DNA from 3 places in the Bacillus sp. FAU20 genome. Region 1 is predicted to be linked to each of the others. Evidence: riboswitches for the same ligand, from Rfam matches in the RefSeq annotation. Region 1 holds a riboswitch; each other region holds the start of a gene.
The links. A riboswitch is a leader RNA that binds a small molecule or an ion and turns the genes downstream of it on or off. The one in region 1 is predicted to bind S-adenosylmethionine.
Positions count from the first base shown of each region.

Region 2: it holds a riboswitch for S-adenosylmethionine, as region 1 does, so the genes downstream of both, AC0OM3_RS26040 (cyclase family protein) here and mtnW (2,3-diketo-5-methylthiopentyl-1-phosphate enolase) in region 1, are expected to answer to the same signal.
Region 3: it holds a riboswitch for S-adenosylmethionine, as region 1 does, so the genes downstream of both, AC0OM3_RS19895 (bifunctional O-acetylhomoserine aminocarboxypropyltransferase/cysteine synthase) here and mtnW (2,3-diketo-5-methylthiopentyl-1-phosphate enolase) in region 1, are expected to answer to the same signal.

Region 1 covers NZ_JBVYHY010000003.1:594,305-599,296, reverse strand. Annotated here, with positions in the region: gene AC0OM3_RS03490 (carbon-nitrogen family hydrolase) at 1-530, opposite strand, end outside; gene AC0OM3_RS03485 (pyridoxal phosphate-dependent aminotransferase) at 628-1,806, shown strand; SAM riboswitch class I at 1,871-1,976, shown strand; gene mtnW (2,3-diketo-5-methylthiopentyl-1-phosphate enolase) at 2,041-3,285, shown strand; gene AC0OM3_RS03475 (2-hydroxy-3-keto-5-methylthiopentenyl-1-phosphate phosphatase) at 3,282-3,941, shown strand; gene AC0OM3_RS03470 (methylthioribulose 1-phosphate dehydratase) at 3,938-4,576, shown strand; gene AC0OM3_RS03465 (1,2-dihydroxy-3-keto-5-methylthiopentene dioxygenase) at 4,554-4,992, shown strand, end outside.
Region 2 covers NZ_JBVYHY010000027.1:57,686-62,677, reverse strand. Annotated here, with positions in the region: gene AC0OM3_RS26055 (MFS transporter) at 1-264, shown strand, start outside; gene AC0OM3_RS26050 (nucleotidyltransferase domain-containing protein) at 278-1,060, opposite strand; gene AC0OM3_RS26045 (PRK06851 family protein) at 1,175-2,281, opposite strand; SAM riboswitch class I at 2,430-2,542, shown strand; gene AC0OM3_RS26040 (cyclase family protein) at 2,628-3,260, shown strand; gene AC0OM3_RS26035 (hypothetical protein) at 3,288-3,668, opposite strand; gene AC0OM3_RS26030 (ATP-binding protein) at 3,898-4,992, opposite strand, start outside.
Region 3 covers NZ_JBVYHY010000022.1:313,674-318,665, reverse strand. Annotated here, with positions in the region: gene AC0OM3_RS19910 (FMN-dependent NADH-azoreductase) at 1-500, shown strand, start outside; gene AC0OM3_RS19905 (transcriptional regulator YeiL) at 562-1,233, opposite strand; gene AC0OM3_RS19900 (YjjG family noncanonical pyrimidine nucleotidase) at 1,342-2,037, shown strand; SAM riboswitch class I at 2,220-2,324, shown strand; gene AC0OM3_RS19895 (bifunctional O-acetylhomoserine aminocarboxypropyltransferase/cysteine synthase) at 2,417-3,715, shown strand; gene metA (homoserine O-acetyltransferase MetA) at 3,699-4,604, shown strand; gene AC0OM3_RS19885 (homoserine dehydrogenase) at 4,746-4,992, shown strand, end outside.

The DNA.
Region 1 (4,992 bases):
TGTGCTAAACGAACTAATGGCCATTCAGCTACAACAAATAATACTTTTGCCCCTTTAACAGTATGGACACGCATCCACTCTGGAAAACGAATATCATAACAAATTGTTCCAGCGCATTCAACATCATCTAGCTTAAATTCGCCCGTACCATTACCAGCTATTAAATATTTATGTTCATCCATAAGCTGAAATAAATGTACTTTACTATATTCATTAACTAGTTCTCCTTCCTTGTTTACAACATACATTGTATTTGTAACACCTTGTTCCGTTTGCTTCGCTATGGAACCACCAACAATATGTACACCATATTGTTTCGACCATTCTTTTAACTTTTCTTTCGTTTCCAATCCATCCCTATCTGCAATTTCAGAAAGTCTTGTTAAATCATATCCTGTTGTCCATAATTCTGGTAAGACGATAACATCTGGCCTTTCCTTCATAGCTTCGCTTATTTTATTTTTAGCATTCTCAATATTTTTTTCTACATCTCCAAAAACAATATCCATTTGAATACATGCGACTTTCATTTTGTCAGCCCCATTCTTATTTTTTCTTTACAAAATACTGGAAAGATTATATCATTTGTCACTAGAATTGTAACAACTTTCAAAAGAGGTGGAAAGTATGAAATTATTTCAACCTTCTGAGATAGTAACATCATTGCCGACACAATTTTTCGCTTCACTTGTTGCAAAAGTTAACAAAGTCGTAGCAGCTGGTCACGATGTTATTAATCTAGGTCAAGGTAATCCAGATCAACCAACACCGCAGCATATCGTAAAAGCTTTACAAGATGCTGCAGAAAAGACCATTCATCATAAATATCCGCCATTTCGCGGACATGAAAGTTTAAAAGAAGCCGTGGCAACATTCTATCAACGTGAATATGATGTAGTAGTAAATCCAAAAACAGAAGTTGCTATTTTGTTTGGGGGAAAGGCTGGATTAGTAGAGTTACCAGTTTGTTTTACAAACCCTGGTGATACTATTCTCGTTCCAGATCCAGGCTATCCAGATTATTTATCAGGAGTTGCTTTAGCAAAAGCACAATTTGAAACAATGCCGCTTATTGCAGAAAATAATTTTTTACCAGATTATACGAAAATCGATGACTCTATTGCCGAGCGTGCAAAATTAATGTTTTTAAACTATCCAAATAATCCGACCGGTGCTACTGCATCAAAAGATTTTTTTGATACAACCATTAACTTTGCTAATGAACATAATATATTAGTTGTTCACGATTTTGCTTACGGCGCTATTGGATTTGATGGTCAAAAGCCCGTGAGTTTCTTACAAGCAGACGGTGCTAAAAATACAGGTATTGAAATTTACACTCTATCGAAAACTTTCAATATGGCTGGATGGCGTATCGCTTTTGCAGTAGGAAATGAAAGTGTCATTGAAACCATTAACTTATTACAAGATCATATGTATGTTAGTATTTTTGGTGCAGTTCAAGATGCTGCCCGCGAAGCACTATTAAGTTCACAGTCTTGCGTAATAGACCTTGTAAATAGTTACGAATCTCGACGAAACGCTCTTATTTCAGCTTGTCACTCAATTGGTTGGAATGTAGACATTCCAACAGGGTCATTCTTTGCATGGCTTCCTGTTCCAAAAGGATATACCTCTGAGCAATTTTCTGATATTTTACTAGAAAAAGCACATGTTGCAGTTGCTCCTGGTGTTGGATTTGGTGAGCATGGCGAAGGGTATGTCCGCGTTGGTCTCTTGCATACAGAAGATAGATTACGAGAAGCCATTAATCGAATTGATAATTTGAATTTTTTCAAAAAGTAATTGACAACATAAAAAATATCTGACAAAATTCAGTTATCTTAAAAATTTAAACATTTCTAAATACTTCTTATCAAGAGCAGGTGGAGGGACGAGCCCGACGAAACCCGGCAACCGATCTACAATTGTAGACACGGTGCTAATTCTCGCAGCATTACGCTGACAGATAAGGAGCTGGTTGTAAAAAAACCTCTCCTTAGCTGAGAGGTTTTTTTATTTAACTAGGAGGTTATAACAATGAGCGGAATTATAGCGACATATTTAATTCATGATGATTCACATCACTTAGAAAAAAAGGCGGAACAAATTGCACTCGGTTTAACAATTGGCTCTTGGACTCATTTGCCACATTTATTGCAAGAACAATTAAAGCAGCATAAAGGCAACGTCATTCATGTTGAGGAATTAGCTGAACATGAACATACCAATTCGTATTTACGTAAAAAAGTAAAACGCGGAATTATTAAAATCGAATATCCGCTATTAAACTTCAGTCCAGATTTACCAGCGATTTTAACGACTACATTTGGAAAGCTATCACTTGATGGCGAAGTAAAATTAATTGACTTAACTTTTTCAGACGAGTTAAAAAAATATTTTCCTGGTCCAAAATTCGGGATAGATGGTATTCGAAATCTTTTACAAGTGCATGATCGTCCCCTTTTAATGAGTATTTTTAAAGGAATGATTGGACGAAACATTGGGTATTTAAAAACACAATTACGCGATCAAGCAATTGGTGGTGTAGATATAGTAAAAGATGATGAAATATTATTTGAAAATGCATTAACACCACTTACGAAACGCATTGTATCCGGAAAAGAAGTTTTACAATCTGTCTACGAAACATACGGACATAAAACGTTATATGCCGTAAATTTAACAGGACGAACTTTTGATTTAAAAGAAAATGCAAAACGTGCAGTAGAAGCTGGAGCTGATATTCTATTATTTAACGCATTTGCTTACGGACTAGATGTACTACAATCACTTGCAGAAGATGATGAAATCCCAGTTCCTATTATGGCACATCCTGCTGTAAGTGGTGCTTATTCAGCATCCAAGTTATATGGAGTTTCATCTCCATTATTACTTGGAAAGCTACTACGTTATGCTGGGGCTGACTTTTCATTATTCCCATCTCCATACGGAAGTGTTGCGCTAGAAAAAGAGGAGGCTCTTGCTATCTCAAAATATTTAACTGAAGACGATGCATTTTTCAAGAAGAGCTTTTCTGTTCCGTCTGCTGGTATTCATCCTGGTTTCGTTCCCTTTATTGTACGAGATTTCGGTAAAGATGTTGTTATTAATGCTGGTGGCGGGATACACGGACATCCAAATGGAGCGCAAGGCGGGGGTAAAGCTTTCCGTACTGCAATTGATGCTACTTTGCAAAATAAACCGCTCCATGAAGTAGACGACATAAATTTGCATAGTGCACTACAAATATGGGGAAATCCCTCTCATGAGGTGAAACTATGAGTATTCAAGTATTTTGTGATTTCGATGGCACGATTACAAATAATGATAACATTATGTCCATTATGGAAAAATTCGCACCACCAGAAGCCGAAGAAGTAAAGAATAAAATTTTATCACAAGAACTATCCATTCAAGAAGGTGTTTCTCAATTATTTCAATTAATACCTACTAATCTGCACGATGATATTATTCAATTTTTAATAGAAACTGCTGAAATCCGTAGTGGTTTTCATGAATTTATACAATTCGTAAAGGAAAATAACATTTCTTTTTACGTGATATCAGGTGGAATGGATTTCTTCGTCTATCCACTCTTACAAGGAATCATTCCAAAAGAGCAAATTTATTGTAATGAAACAGACTTTTCAGCAGAGTTTATTACAGTTAAATGGCCTCATTCTTGTGATGATCATTGCCAAAATCATTGCGGATTATGTAAATCATCATTAATCCGTAAATTAAGTGATACAAATGACTTTCATATTGTAATTGGAGATTCTATTACTGATTTACAAGCCGCGAAACAAGCGGATAAAGTATTCGCTCGCGATTTTCTTATTACAAAGTGTGAAGAAAATCATATTGCTTATACACCGTTTGAAACATTTCAAGATGTGCAAGCTGAATTAAAACTTTTGTTGGAGGTGAAATTATGAAACAACTTTTTCGTCAATGGTATGACTTGAGCGAGATAAAAAAAGAATTAACAACACGAAATTGGTTCCCGGCAACAAGTGGTAATATTTCTATAAAGGTTAGTCATGAACCACTTACTTTTCTTATTACAGCAAGCGGTAAAGATAAAACAAAAACCACTCCAGATGATTTTCTATTAGTAGATCATGTAGGAGTTCCCGTTTTAGAGACTGAATTACGCCCTTCAGCAGAAACAATATTGCATACACACATTTATAACAATACGAATGCCGGGTGTGTACTTCATGTTCATACAACTGATAATAATGTCATCACAAATTTATATAGTGATGCAGTCACACTTCAAAATCAAGAAATTATTAAAGCTCTCGATATTTGGGAAGAAGGTGCAACAATTCAAATTCCTATTATTGAAAACCATGCCCATATCCCAACACTTGGAGAAAACTTCCGAAAGCATATACAAGGAGATTCGGGAGCAATATTGATTCGTAACCACGGTATTACCGTATGGGGCCGAGATAGCTTTGATGCAAAGAAGAGATTAGAAGCTTATGAGTTTCTATTCCAATTTCATATAAAACTATTATCAATTCAAGGAGGCGTTTCTAATGGCGCAAATTCGTATTCATGAAGTAAATACTCGCATTGAAAATGAAGTGGAAGTATCTAAATTTCTACAAAAGGAAGGCGTTTTATATGAGAAATGGAATATTTCTAAACTTCCTACTCATTTAAATGAAAATTATTCTTTAACAGATGAAAACAAAGCTGAAATATTAGCTGTGTTTTCAAAAGAAATTGCTGATGTTTCAGCACGCCGAGGTTATAAAGCGCATGATGTAATTTCACTTTCAAATAGCACACCTAACCTTGACGAACTATTAATTAATTTTCAAAAAGAACACCATCATACTGATGATGAAGTTCGCTTTATTGTTAGTGGTCATGGCATCTTTGCCATTGAAGGAAAAGACGGAACATTCTTTGACGTTGAACTTGAGCCAGGTGATCTCATATCTGTTCCTGAAAATGCAAGACATTATTTTA
Region 2 (4,992 bases), on a different contig from region 1:
TATCTTTTAATTGGTCTTGCTGGAATTGGATCAGTCGGTATTACTCAAATATTAAATGCATATGTAACCCAATACTTCCCATCACATATCCGAGCTACTTCCTTAGGCTGGGGACTTGGACTTGGCCGAGTTGGTGCAATTGCTGGCCCTATTCTCGTCGGTATTATTATGACAATGCAATATGACTTATCATGGAATTTTTACTTATTCTCCTTTGCAGGTCTTATCGCAGCTATATCTGTTTTCTTTATTCCTACAAAATAAAAAGAGCACAAACTTACTTGTGCTCTTTTTCATATGCTTCAAACAGCATGTCTCGAAATAGTTTATTTAAAATCTCAATATCGATCCCTAACCCCTTTTCAACACCTTTCACGTATTGCCCATAGTAATGAATTTGTTCTTCTAAAAATTGATTCAACACCTTAATTTTCAATCCAACATCTAATTCAGTACCTGCTTTTTTCTTTATTAACAACTTTTCAATTTCATCTAATACGCTACGTTCTAATGATAATTCTGTAATCAATCGGTCAAATTCTACAGGTGGTAAAGTTGCTTTCTCTTCTAGCCACTTACAAGCTAAAATAGGACGTAATACATAAAAGTACTTTTTCAGCTTTACATTCTCACCTTGCAAAAATTCACGATAATTTTTCGAAGCCATATGTAAATAATGATATATCGTTGCTTTTGGATCAAAATTCTTCTCACTCATCTGTTGAAGTAGTTCTGGAAAATTAGAGTTTTTCGAATAAAAAATTGGTGATCGAATCCACTCAAGTAAAGCTGGGTTCGACTTCGCGAATAGTTGCAACGCCTTTCTAATATCCCAACCACTTATATCTAAATCATCACTAATTGGATATTCAATTACATCTCGTTTGTCATGAATTGATAAATACCATTCTACCGGATGTATATAAACAAACCTAACATCATAATCGCTATCTTTCGATGGAAACCCCCAAGCACGACTCCCTGATTCCACCGCAAATAAAATTTTCACATCATTCTCTTTTTCAATTCTTTCTAACTCCAACTCGATTTTCTCTCTCATTTCATAACATCTCCATTTTTTGATTATTTCCTTGGAAATTCGACAATACACTATCAATTTTACTACATACTAAAAAAACTGTCAGAAATTACTGACAGCCCAATGAAACTTCTATTATTGCTTTTCGATTACAGTAGCAGCAATTCGTTCAAACTCTTTTTGAATCTCCTGTTTATATGCATCTACTACTGAAAAATCCATAGCAGCAATATAAATTCGTTCTAATTTATCACGAACCGATTTTGCTTTTGCTAAGAAAGACATCGCCTCATTCATTTTTGCTTTATATTGAATGGAAACATCACGAATTTCCTTCGCATATTTCTCATCCGTCCCTGGGGTAACAATAAGGGCATACATATCAATAATTTCATCACCCTCGCGACTTGGAAAATATTCATGTGGTGCAGTGCTATCAAAAATTGCAAAGCCTAATTCTCTTACGATAACCATATCAAGACTATTCGGATCAAATCCGCAATGATATACTTCAACTTCAAACCCTTTTTCTTCAGCTGCCCTAGCTAACTTTTTGAGCATCGTTGATTTTCCAGAGCCTGGGCGCCCTTTTATAAAATAACGATATGGTAACCCTTCTGTTAAATTAGGAACAAAATCAACTGCTCCTTTCGGTGTAGCAGCTCCTAAAAAACGATGTTTTACAAGCGATTGTCTCCCGCTTTTATCTGCAAATAATTTCTGGATTAGCTGATCGGTTAATTCATTTGCTTTATTAAAATCTATATTATCAATATATATCTTCTCCCACTCATCATGTATAAGCAATGCCTCTTTAAAACATGCGTAAGCAGACTGAAAAGCTTTGCTTGCTTCTGAAACAAATCTTTCAATTTCTAACTTCTGCTTCCTTAGTTTATCTGAATCCCAAGCAATTCCTAAATTTATATACTCTTCAACAACTCCTGGCATTTTGGGCTCAATTACATGTGGTGATGTCCCATCAACAATTCCTACTTTTAATTTTGGGATAATTACACCATCAACCGATTTATTGTCAGAAGAACAATGTAAAAATTCAATATCATATCCTTTTTCAACCCATTCACGACCGATTGCCTTTATTAAAGAAGATTTCCCCGTTCCTGGACCACCCTTTAAGATAAATAATCTGTCTAACCCTTTTAAATTCTCTTCATATAAATTATGAAATCCCCTAGCTGTATTACCACCAGCATAATAATTCAATACATTTCCTGTCACTGCACTCACTCCTTCGCAGCATTCTATTTACATAAGCTACAATATGCGCGTAGCTTTATTTGGGTGAATACCTATTTTGTATTGCACGCAAAAAGGAAATGAATTACAATTTAACTATCGGAAAATTCCGGTTTTAAAATTAAATACTTCTTTATCAAGAGAGGCAGAGGGACCGGCCCTTTGAAGCCCAGCAACCTCAGTTTATACAAACTGAATAGGTGCTAATTCCTGCAAAATGCATTGCATTTTGGAAGATAAAATTCAACTAGCATGTAAAGCTCACCTTTCTTGATATTGAAGGGTGAGCTTTTTATTATTTGAAAAACATATATTGGAGGTATGTAAAATGAAAGTAATTGATTTATCGCAAACATTTGAAAATAATATGTCTCAATTTCCTGGAACACCTAAAATACAACTAGAAGCTGTTACAAGTGTTGAAGAATCAGGCTATCAAGTTACAGATTTTCATTCTGTCGTTCATGTTGGCACGCATTGTGATGCTCCTGCGCATTTTATTTCAGGCGCAACGACTATCGATCAATTACCCCTAAATCAATTTGTAGGCGAAGCGATTCTTATTGATGTAACTCATGTACAAGAACGAAAACTACCTAAAGAAGTACTGCACGATGCTGATATAAGAGAAGGAGATATTGTTATTTTCCATTCCAATCTATCTACTAAATGGAATACAGAGGCGTATGAGAAAGAAGCTTTTTATCTTTCTGAAGAATTAGCCGAGGAACTAGTACAATTAAAAGTAAAATCTGTCGGTTTAGATTTTATTTCTCCTGATGAGGTAACGACAGAAACATCACCAATTCATCACATACTACTTGGGAATAATATTTATTTAATCGAAAACTTAACAAACTTAGATGCCATTCACACGAAACGTTTCTTCTTCTCAGCAGCACCTTTAAAAATTAAAGATAGCGACGGTGCTTTCGCAAGAGCATTCGCTGTAATTTTTTAAACAAACTATACAAAAAAGCAAAGATCATCATTGACCTTTGCTTCTATTTTTTTTATTTAAATTAAGAAAGAATTGCTCAACATGGGGACGTAACCAAGCTAAATAATCCTTCTCTTTCTTCTTTGTACAAGCTATTTCTTCCCCATCTACCATTTCAACAAGTTCTAGTTCTAACAGTTGCTTCGTGAATGCTAACATATTCACTTCTTCGGATGGATACTCTTCTTTTAATTTCTCCTCAATTTCCCCCAATAAAAAACCGTCACGCATCATTGCCAATGCATCAATCCAAAGTGGCGGCATTTCATATTTTTCTCCTGTAATTGTATCTTTTACAATATAATTCTTTTGCTCTTTTCGAAATTGAATCGTGTGTAAACATACAGTCGAATTTAATGTTAATTCCATCATACCACCTCTTTCATAATATCTGCATAGAAAAAAGGATGCGCGTGCACCCCTTCTTATCTTTTCATAACACTACTGAACCGCTACATGAGCAATCAATCTCATGTCGATATTTTCCTCCATTATAAACGAAGTATTTTATAAAAAAAACCCTTCTTGAAACATTTTATAAAATGTTTATATTTACACAACAAGAACACTTTTCTGAAAAATCTTTTCTCCCAATACATTAAACGGTCGGCAGAAAAATTTCTACTTTTGTTCCTACTCCTATACTACTTTGGATTGTGATACTCCCTTGATGTTCCTTAATAATTTTATATGTAATCATTAATCCAAGTCCTGTACCAGTTTCCTTTGTTGTGTAAAACGCCTTGCCGATTTTTTCTAACTTCTCATTCTCTATACCAAATCCTTGGTCTTCAACAGAAATACACAAATATCCTTGCGTTTTTTGATATGCACGGATATGGATTTCTCCACCCTCTGGCATTGATTCTATTCCATTTTTAATGATATTTAATAACACTTGTTTTAATTGCTTATCATTACCGTTTATAGTTGGTAAATTCCCATCTACTTGTAAATAACATTTAACTCTATATTGCATTGCATAACTTTCCATTAGATGCACAACATATAGAAGGATGTCTCGTATATTACACCTTTCATAATTTGTTGGCTTTGGTTTTCCTAACAACATTAATTCACTAACAAATCCATTGACTCTTTCAATTTCTTGTAGCATAATGTCGTAGCTCATCGTATCAGTTGGATTTCTTTCTTTTTGCATTTGCGTAAATCCTTTTAACGCTGTTAACGGATTTCGAATTTCATGGGCAATTGTTGTAGACATAGTCCCAATCACAGCTAAATTTTCCGTCTCTTTCATATTGTTCATCATTTCAACCACTGTTCTTACATAAGATTTAAATCGTTTTAATAAAGAATGTGAAATAATGAAATAAAATACACATAAAACAAGTGGAATTATCACTTTTAAATCTTGTAATAGCAATGTGAAAAATACGTACTTTCCAATTACACTAAAGGACACTAAATAAAAGTATTTTTTATTCACGAAAACTGGGGCAAATAAAATTAATAACATTTCTACCATACTGCCATGTTCAAAAGGTCTATCCGTTCGCAAATAAATCATTAAATTATTAACAAGATTGATAAACATGTACCCAAATAAAAATAAATATTTTACAGAATATACATATCCTCTTTTTTGAAGATATATAGAAATAGGTAATAATGCCATTACAAATATAGGCACACCTATCCCAAGACTACCTTCTGGCCAACCTACCGCTGT
Region 3 (4,992 bases), on a different contig from region 1:
ATTTATATAAAGAAGAATTACCATATGTAGGCGTAGACATGATCAATGGTACATTCAAGGCAGGTAAAGGCTTTGATTTAACAGAAGAAGAAGCAAAAGCAGTAGCAGTTGCTGATAAGTATTTAAATCAATTCCTAGAAGCTGATAAAGTTGTTTTCGGCTTCCCATTATGGAACTTAACGATTCCAGCAGTATTGCACACATATATTGATTATTTAAACCGTGCTGGTAAAACGTTCAAATATACGCCAGAGGGTCCAGTTGGCCTAATCGGAGATAAGAAGATTGCATTATTAAATGCAAGAGGCGGCGTATATTCAGAAGGTCCAGCAGCTGAGGTAGAAATGGCTGTTAAATATGTAGCAAGTATGATGGGCTTCTTCGGCGCAACAAACATGGAAACAGTAGTTATTGAAGGGCATAACCAATTCCCAGATAAAGCAGAAGAAATCATCGCTGCAGGTCTTGAAGAAGCAGCTAAAGTAGCAAGTGAATTTTAATTAAAATTATAATCGTCACTCGAAAAAACAGTATTAACGTTTACATGTTAATGCTGTTTTTTTATATTTTTAGTTCATCAGCAAGTTTTTCTAATGTATTTCGATCTTGTATATAATATGTTCGGCCTTCTTTTCTTAAATAATTTTGTTGGCAAAACTGATTTAATACATATAAAAGATGACGGTAGCTGACATTTAAATATTCCGAGGCCTCGGTATGCTTTTCTATATAACAATTATTTTGCTCTGTTAATAAAATAAAAGCAGCTAATCGATTTTCAAAAGGATAACTATAGTTTTTTGCGTAATTTTCAGTGCGAGTAATTGTCTTTTCTCCAATAAATTTACATAAGTGCTGTAAAAACGTTGCATCTTGTAATAAAAGTTGCTGACAATCTTTAAGAGGAAGTGCCAAACATACACAATCTTCTAGTACTTCAACGGATTTAGTAATATTTTCTACTCCTATTAATCCTAATTCTCCGATAAAAGATGGTGCTTGAATAAAGTTAATTAATGAAACCTTCCCGTTTTGATGACTCATATATATTTTTGCTTTCCTAGAAATTAAGTAATAGAGATAAGGGAGAGCATTTCCTTCGCTACATATCATCTCTTTCGTTTGAAAAGAATGCAGCTCTACATATGGCAAGACATGAAATGAAAATGGGGTATGGAATTGATGGATTCGCATGTATTGATAAATTTCTTCCTCATTTTTGCTGATTTTCATATTTTCACCCCCCATGTATAGTATGAGATATCTCCTATTATCTTTACAAGAAGGAATGATACGATTTATGTAAATTTGTTTTTGTAGAAAAGAGAGTGTGAGGGGTTTATGAAAAAATACAAAATACTATTATTTGATGTAGATGATACATTGTTAGATTTTCACAAGGCAGAAAAAGAAGCGTTACGTATGCTGTTTGAAGAGAAAGGGATTCCTCTAAGTAGAGAGGTCGAAGCGCATTATAAAAAAGTTAATAAAGGTCTTTGGGATGCTTTTGAAAAAGGTGAACTATCACGCGATGAAGTTGTAAATACACGATTCTCTCTGTTGTTTAAAGAGTATGGAGAAGAAGTAGATGGGATATTATTCGAAAATAATTATCGTAGCTACTTAGAAGAAGGAGATCAACTTATGCAAGGTGCGTTTGAATTTATAAATCAAATTCAAGGGGAGTATGAATTGTATATAGTGACAAATGGTGTTTCTAAGACGCAAGATAAACGTTTGCGTAATGCAGGGTTACATTCATTGTTTAAAGATGTTTTTGTTTCTGAAGATACAGGTTTTCAAAAGCCGATGAAAGAGTATTTTGATTATGTTTTTGAACGGATTCCTAACTTTGCACTTGAAGAAGGGCTGATTATTGGAGATTCATTAAGCGCTGATATTAAAGGTGGATATGTAGCGGGAATTGATACTTGTTGGTTTAATCCAGAAAGAAAATTAAATGATAGTGGGATTATACCGACATATGAAGTGCATAATTTTGAAGAATTATACGCTCTATTAAAACAGTTTGTTTAATGAAAATAGATGATTCGGGTTTATTTTACATGAATCATTTTTTTCTAAGGTATTTTTCGAGTTAGTATGGAATATAATTCTTTTGTTGCTTTATATGAAACTGTTAACATTTATTTTAGAACATTCAGAAAAACTGTTTGACATTAGGAAATTATTGCTATAAAATCAACGGTAATTGCATAGTCTTATCAAGAAAAGGTGGAGGGACAGGCCCGATGAAACCTTGGCAACAGCCGTATAACGGAATTGTGCCAAATCCTGCAGGTAGTAATCCTGAGAGATAAGAAAGAGCCTTTAGAGCGTGTTTTCAAACTGCTCCTTTCTTGTTTTCAGGAAAGGGGCAGTTTTTTATTTTGTATAAAAGAAAGGAGAATGAGAGATGGGAGAATCATGGGGAAAAGGAACGATTTGTGTGCAAGGTGGCTATACGCCAAAGAATGGTGAACCACGTGTTTTACCACTTTATCAAAGCACAACGTATAAATACGATACTTCGGATGATTTAGCAGCTCTATTTAACTTAGAGGCAGAAGGATATATTTATACGCGTATTGGAAACCCTACTCTAGCCGCATTTGAGCAGAAGTTATCAGATTTAGAAGGCGGTGTAGGAGCTGTTGCAACGGCTTCTGGGCAAGCAGCTATTATGCTCGCCGTTTTAAATATTTGTAGTAGTGGGGATCATTTACTTTGTTCTTCAACGGTTTACGGGGGAACGTTTAATTTATTTGGAGTGAGTTTGCGTAAACTGGGCATTGATGTTACGTTCTTTAATCCAAATTTAACGGCAGATGAAATTACGGCGCTTGCTAATGACAAGACGAAACTTATCTATGCAGAATCGTTAGGAAATCCAGCGATGAATGTTTTAAATTTTAAAGAATTTTCAGCTGCTGCTAAAGAATTAGAGGTACCTTTTATCGTTGATAATACATTAGCAACTCCTTATTTATGCCAGGCGCTTGAACATGGGGCCAATATTATTGTTCATTCTACGACTAAATATATCGATGGGCATGCGAGCTCCTTAGGCGGTATTGTAATTGACGGTGGAAACTTTGATTGGACAAATGGGAAGTATCCTGAACTTGTTGAACCAGATCCAAGTTATCATGGTGTAAGTTACGTTCAAAACTTTGGTGCAGCAGCGTATATTGTGAAAGCACGTGTTCAGCTATTAAGAGATTATGGAAATTGTATGAGCCCATTCAATGCATATATTAGCAATATTGGCTTAGAAACATTGCATTTACGAATGGAACGTCATAGTGAAAATGCTCTTGCAGTTGCTAATTGGCTTGCTAATCATGAACGTATTGAATGGGTGAATTATCCGGGCTTAGATAGTAATGAAAATTACTCATTAGCACAACAGTATTTGAAAAAAGGTGCTAGTGGTGTTTTAACTTTCGGTATTAAAGGCGGATTAGAAGCAGCAAAAGAATTTATCGCAAATGTAAAACTAGCAACTCTCGTAACGCACGTAGCTGATGCACGAACTTGCGTTATACATCCTGCTAGTACGACGCATAGACAATTAAATGCTGAAGATCAGCGTTTAGCTGGTGTTACATCTGATTTAATTCGTTTATCGGTTGGTATAGAAGATGTTTCTGATATTATTGCAGATTTGGAAGCAGCTCTAGTTGGAGGCAAAACACATGCCGATCATAATTGATAAAGATTTACCGGCTCGCAAAGTGTTGCAAAAAGAAAATATTTTTGTAATGACGAAGGAGCGGGCAGAAACACAAGATATACGTGCTTTAAAAATTGCTATATTAAATTTAATGCCAACGAAGCAAGATACAGAGGCGCAATTACTTCGCTTAATTGGAAACACACCGTTACAATTAGATGTTCATTTGCTTCATATGGAATCACATCTATCTCGTAATGTAACGCAAGAACATTTAACAAGCTTTTATAAAACGTTTCGTGATATTGAAAATGAAAAGTTTGATGGGCTTATTATTACAGGAGCGCCAGTGGAGACCCTTGCTTTTGAAGAGGTAGATTATTGGGAAGAGCTTAAACATATTATGGAGTATTCAAAAACGAATGTAACATCTACGCTTCATATTTGCTGGGGAGCACAGGCTGGTTTGTACTATCATTATGGCGTTCCAAAGTATCCTCTTAAGGAAAAAATGTTCGGTGTGTTTGAACATGAAGTTTGCGAGCAACATGTGAAACTGTTACAAGGGTTTGATGAATTGTTTTTTGCCCCGCATTCTCGTCATACAGAAGTACGAGAGAGTGATATTAGAGAGGTGACAGAATTAACACTGTTAGCAAACTCTGAGGAAGCAGGTGTTCACCTTGTTATTGGGCAAGGAGGAAGACAAGTGTTTGCGCTTGGGCATAGTGAATATAGTTGTGACACGTTAAAGCAAGAATACGACCGGGACCGCCAAAAAGGGTTAAATATTGATGTGCCGAAAAACTATTTTAAGCATAATAATCCAAATGAGAAGCCGCTTGTACGGTGGAGGAGCCATGGGAATCTATTATTCTCTAATTGGCTGAATTATTACGTGTATCAAGAAACCCCTTATATATTGTAAAGAAAGATTGTGTAACACGTGGTAACGTTTTCCTTGTAAAGATTAACCTTTATTTTTCCGAATGTTCAAAATACATTGTTTTTCAGGTTTTTTACTCATATAATTTCATCTAAACACAATTTTTGAGGGGTGGAAAGTACTATGAAAGAAATTCAAGTTGGGTTATTAGGTCTTGGGACGGTTGGCAGTGGTGTGGTTCGTATTATTACGGATCATCAAGAACGACTCATACACCAAGTAGGTTGTCCAGTGAAGGTAACGAAAGTATTAGTGCAAAACATTGAGAAAGAGAGAGAGGTAGAGGTACCTTCTACTCTATTAACACAAGATGCACATGAAATTTTAGATAATCCAAATATTGATGTTGTCATCGAAGTGATGGGTGGCA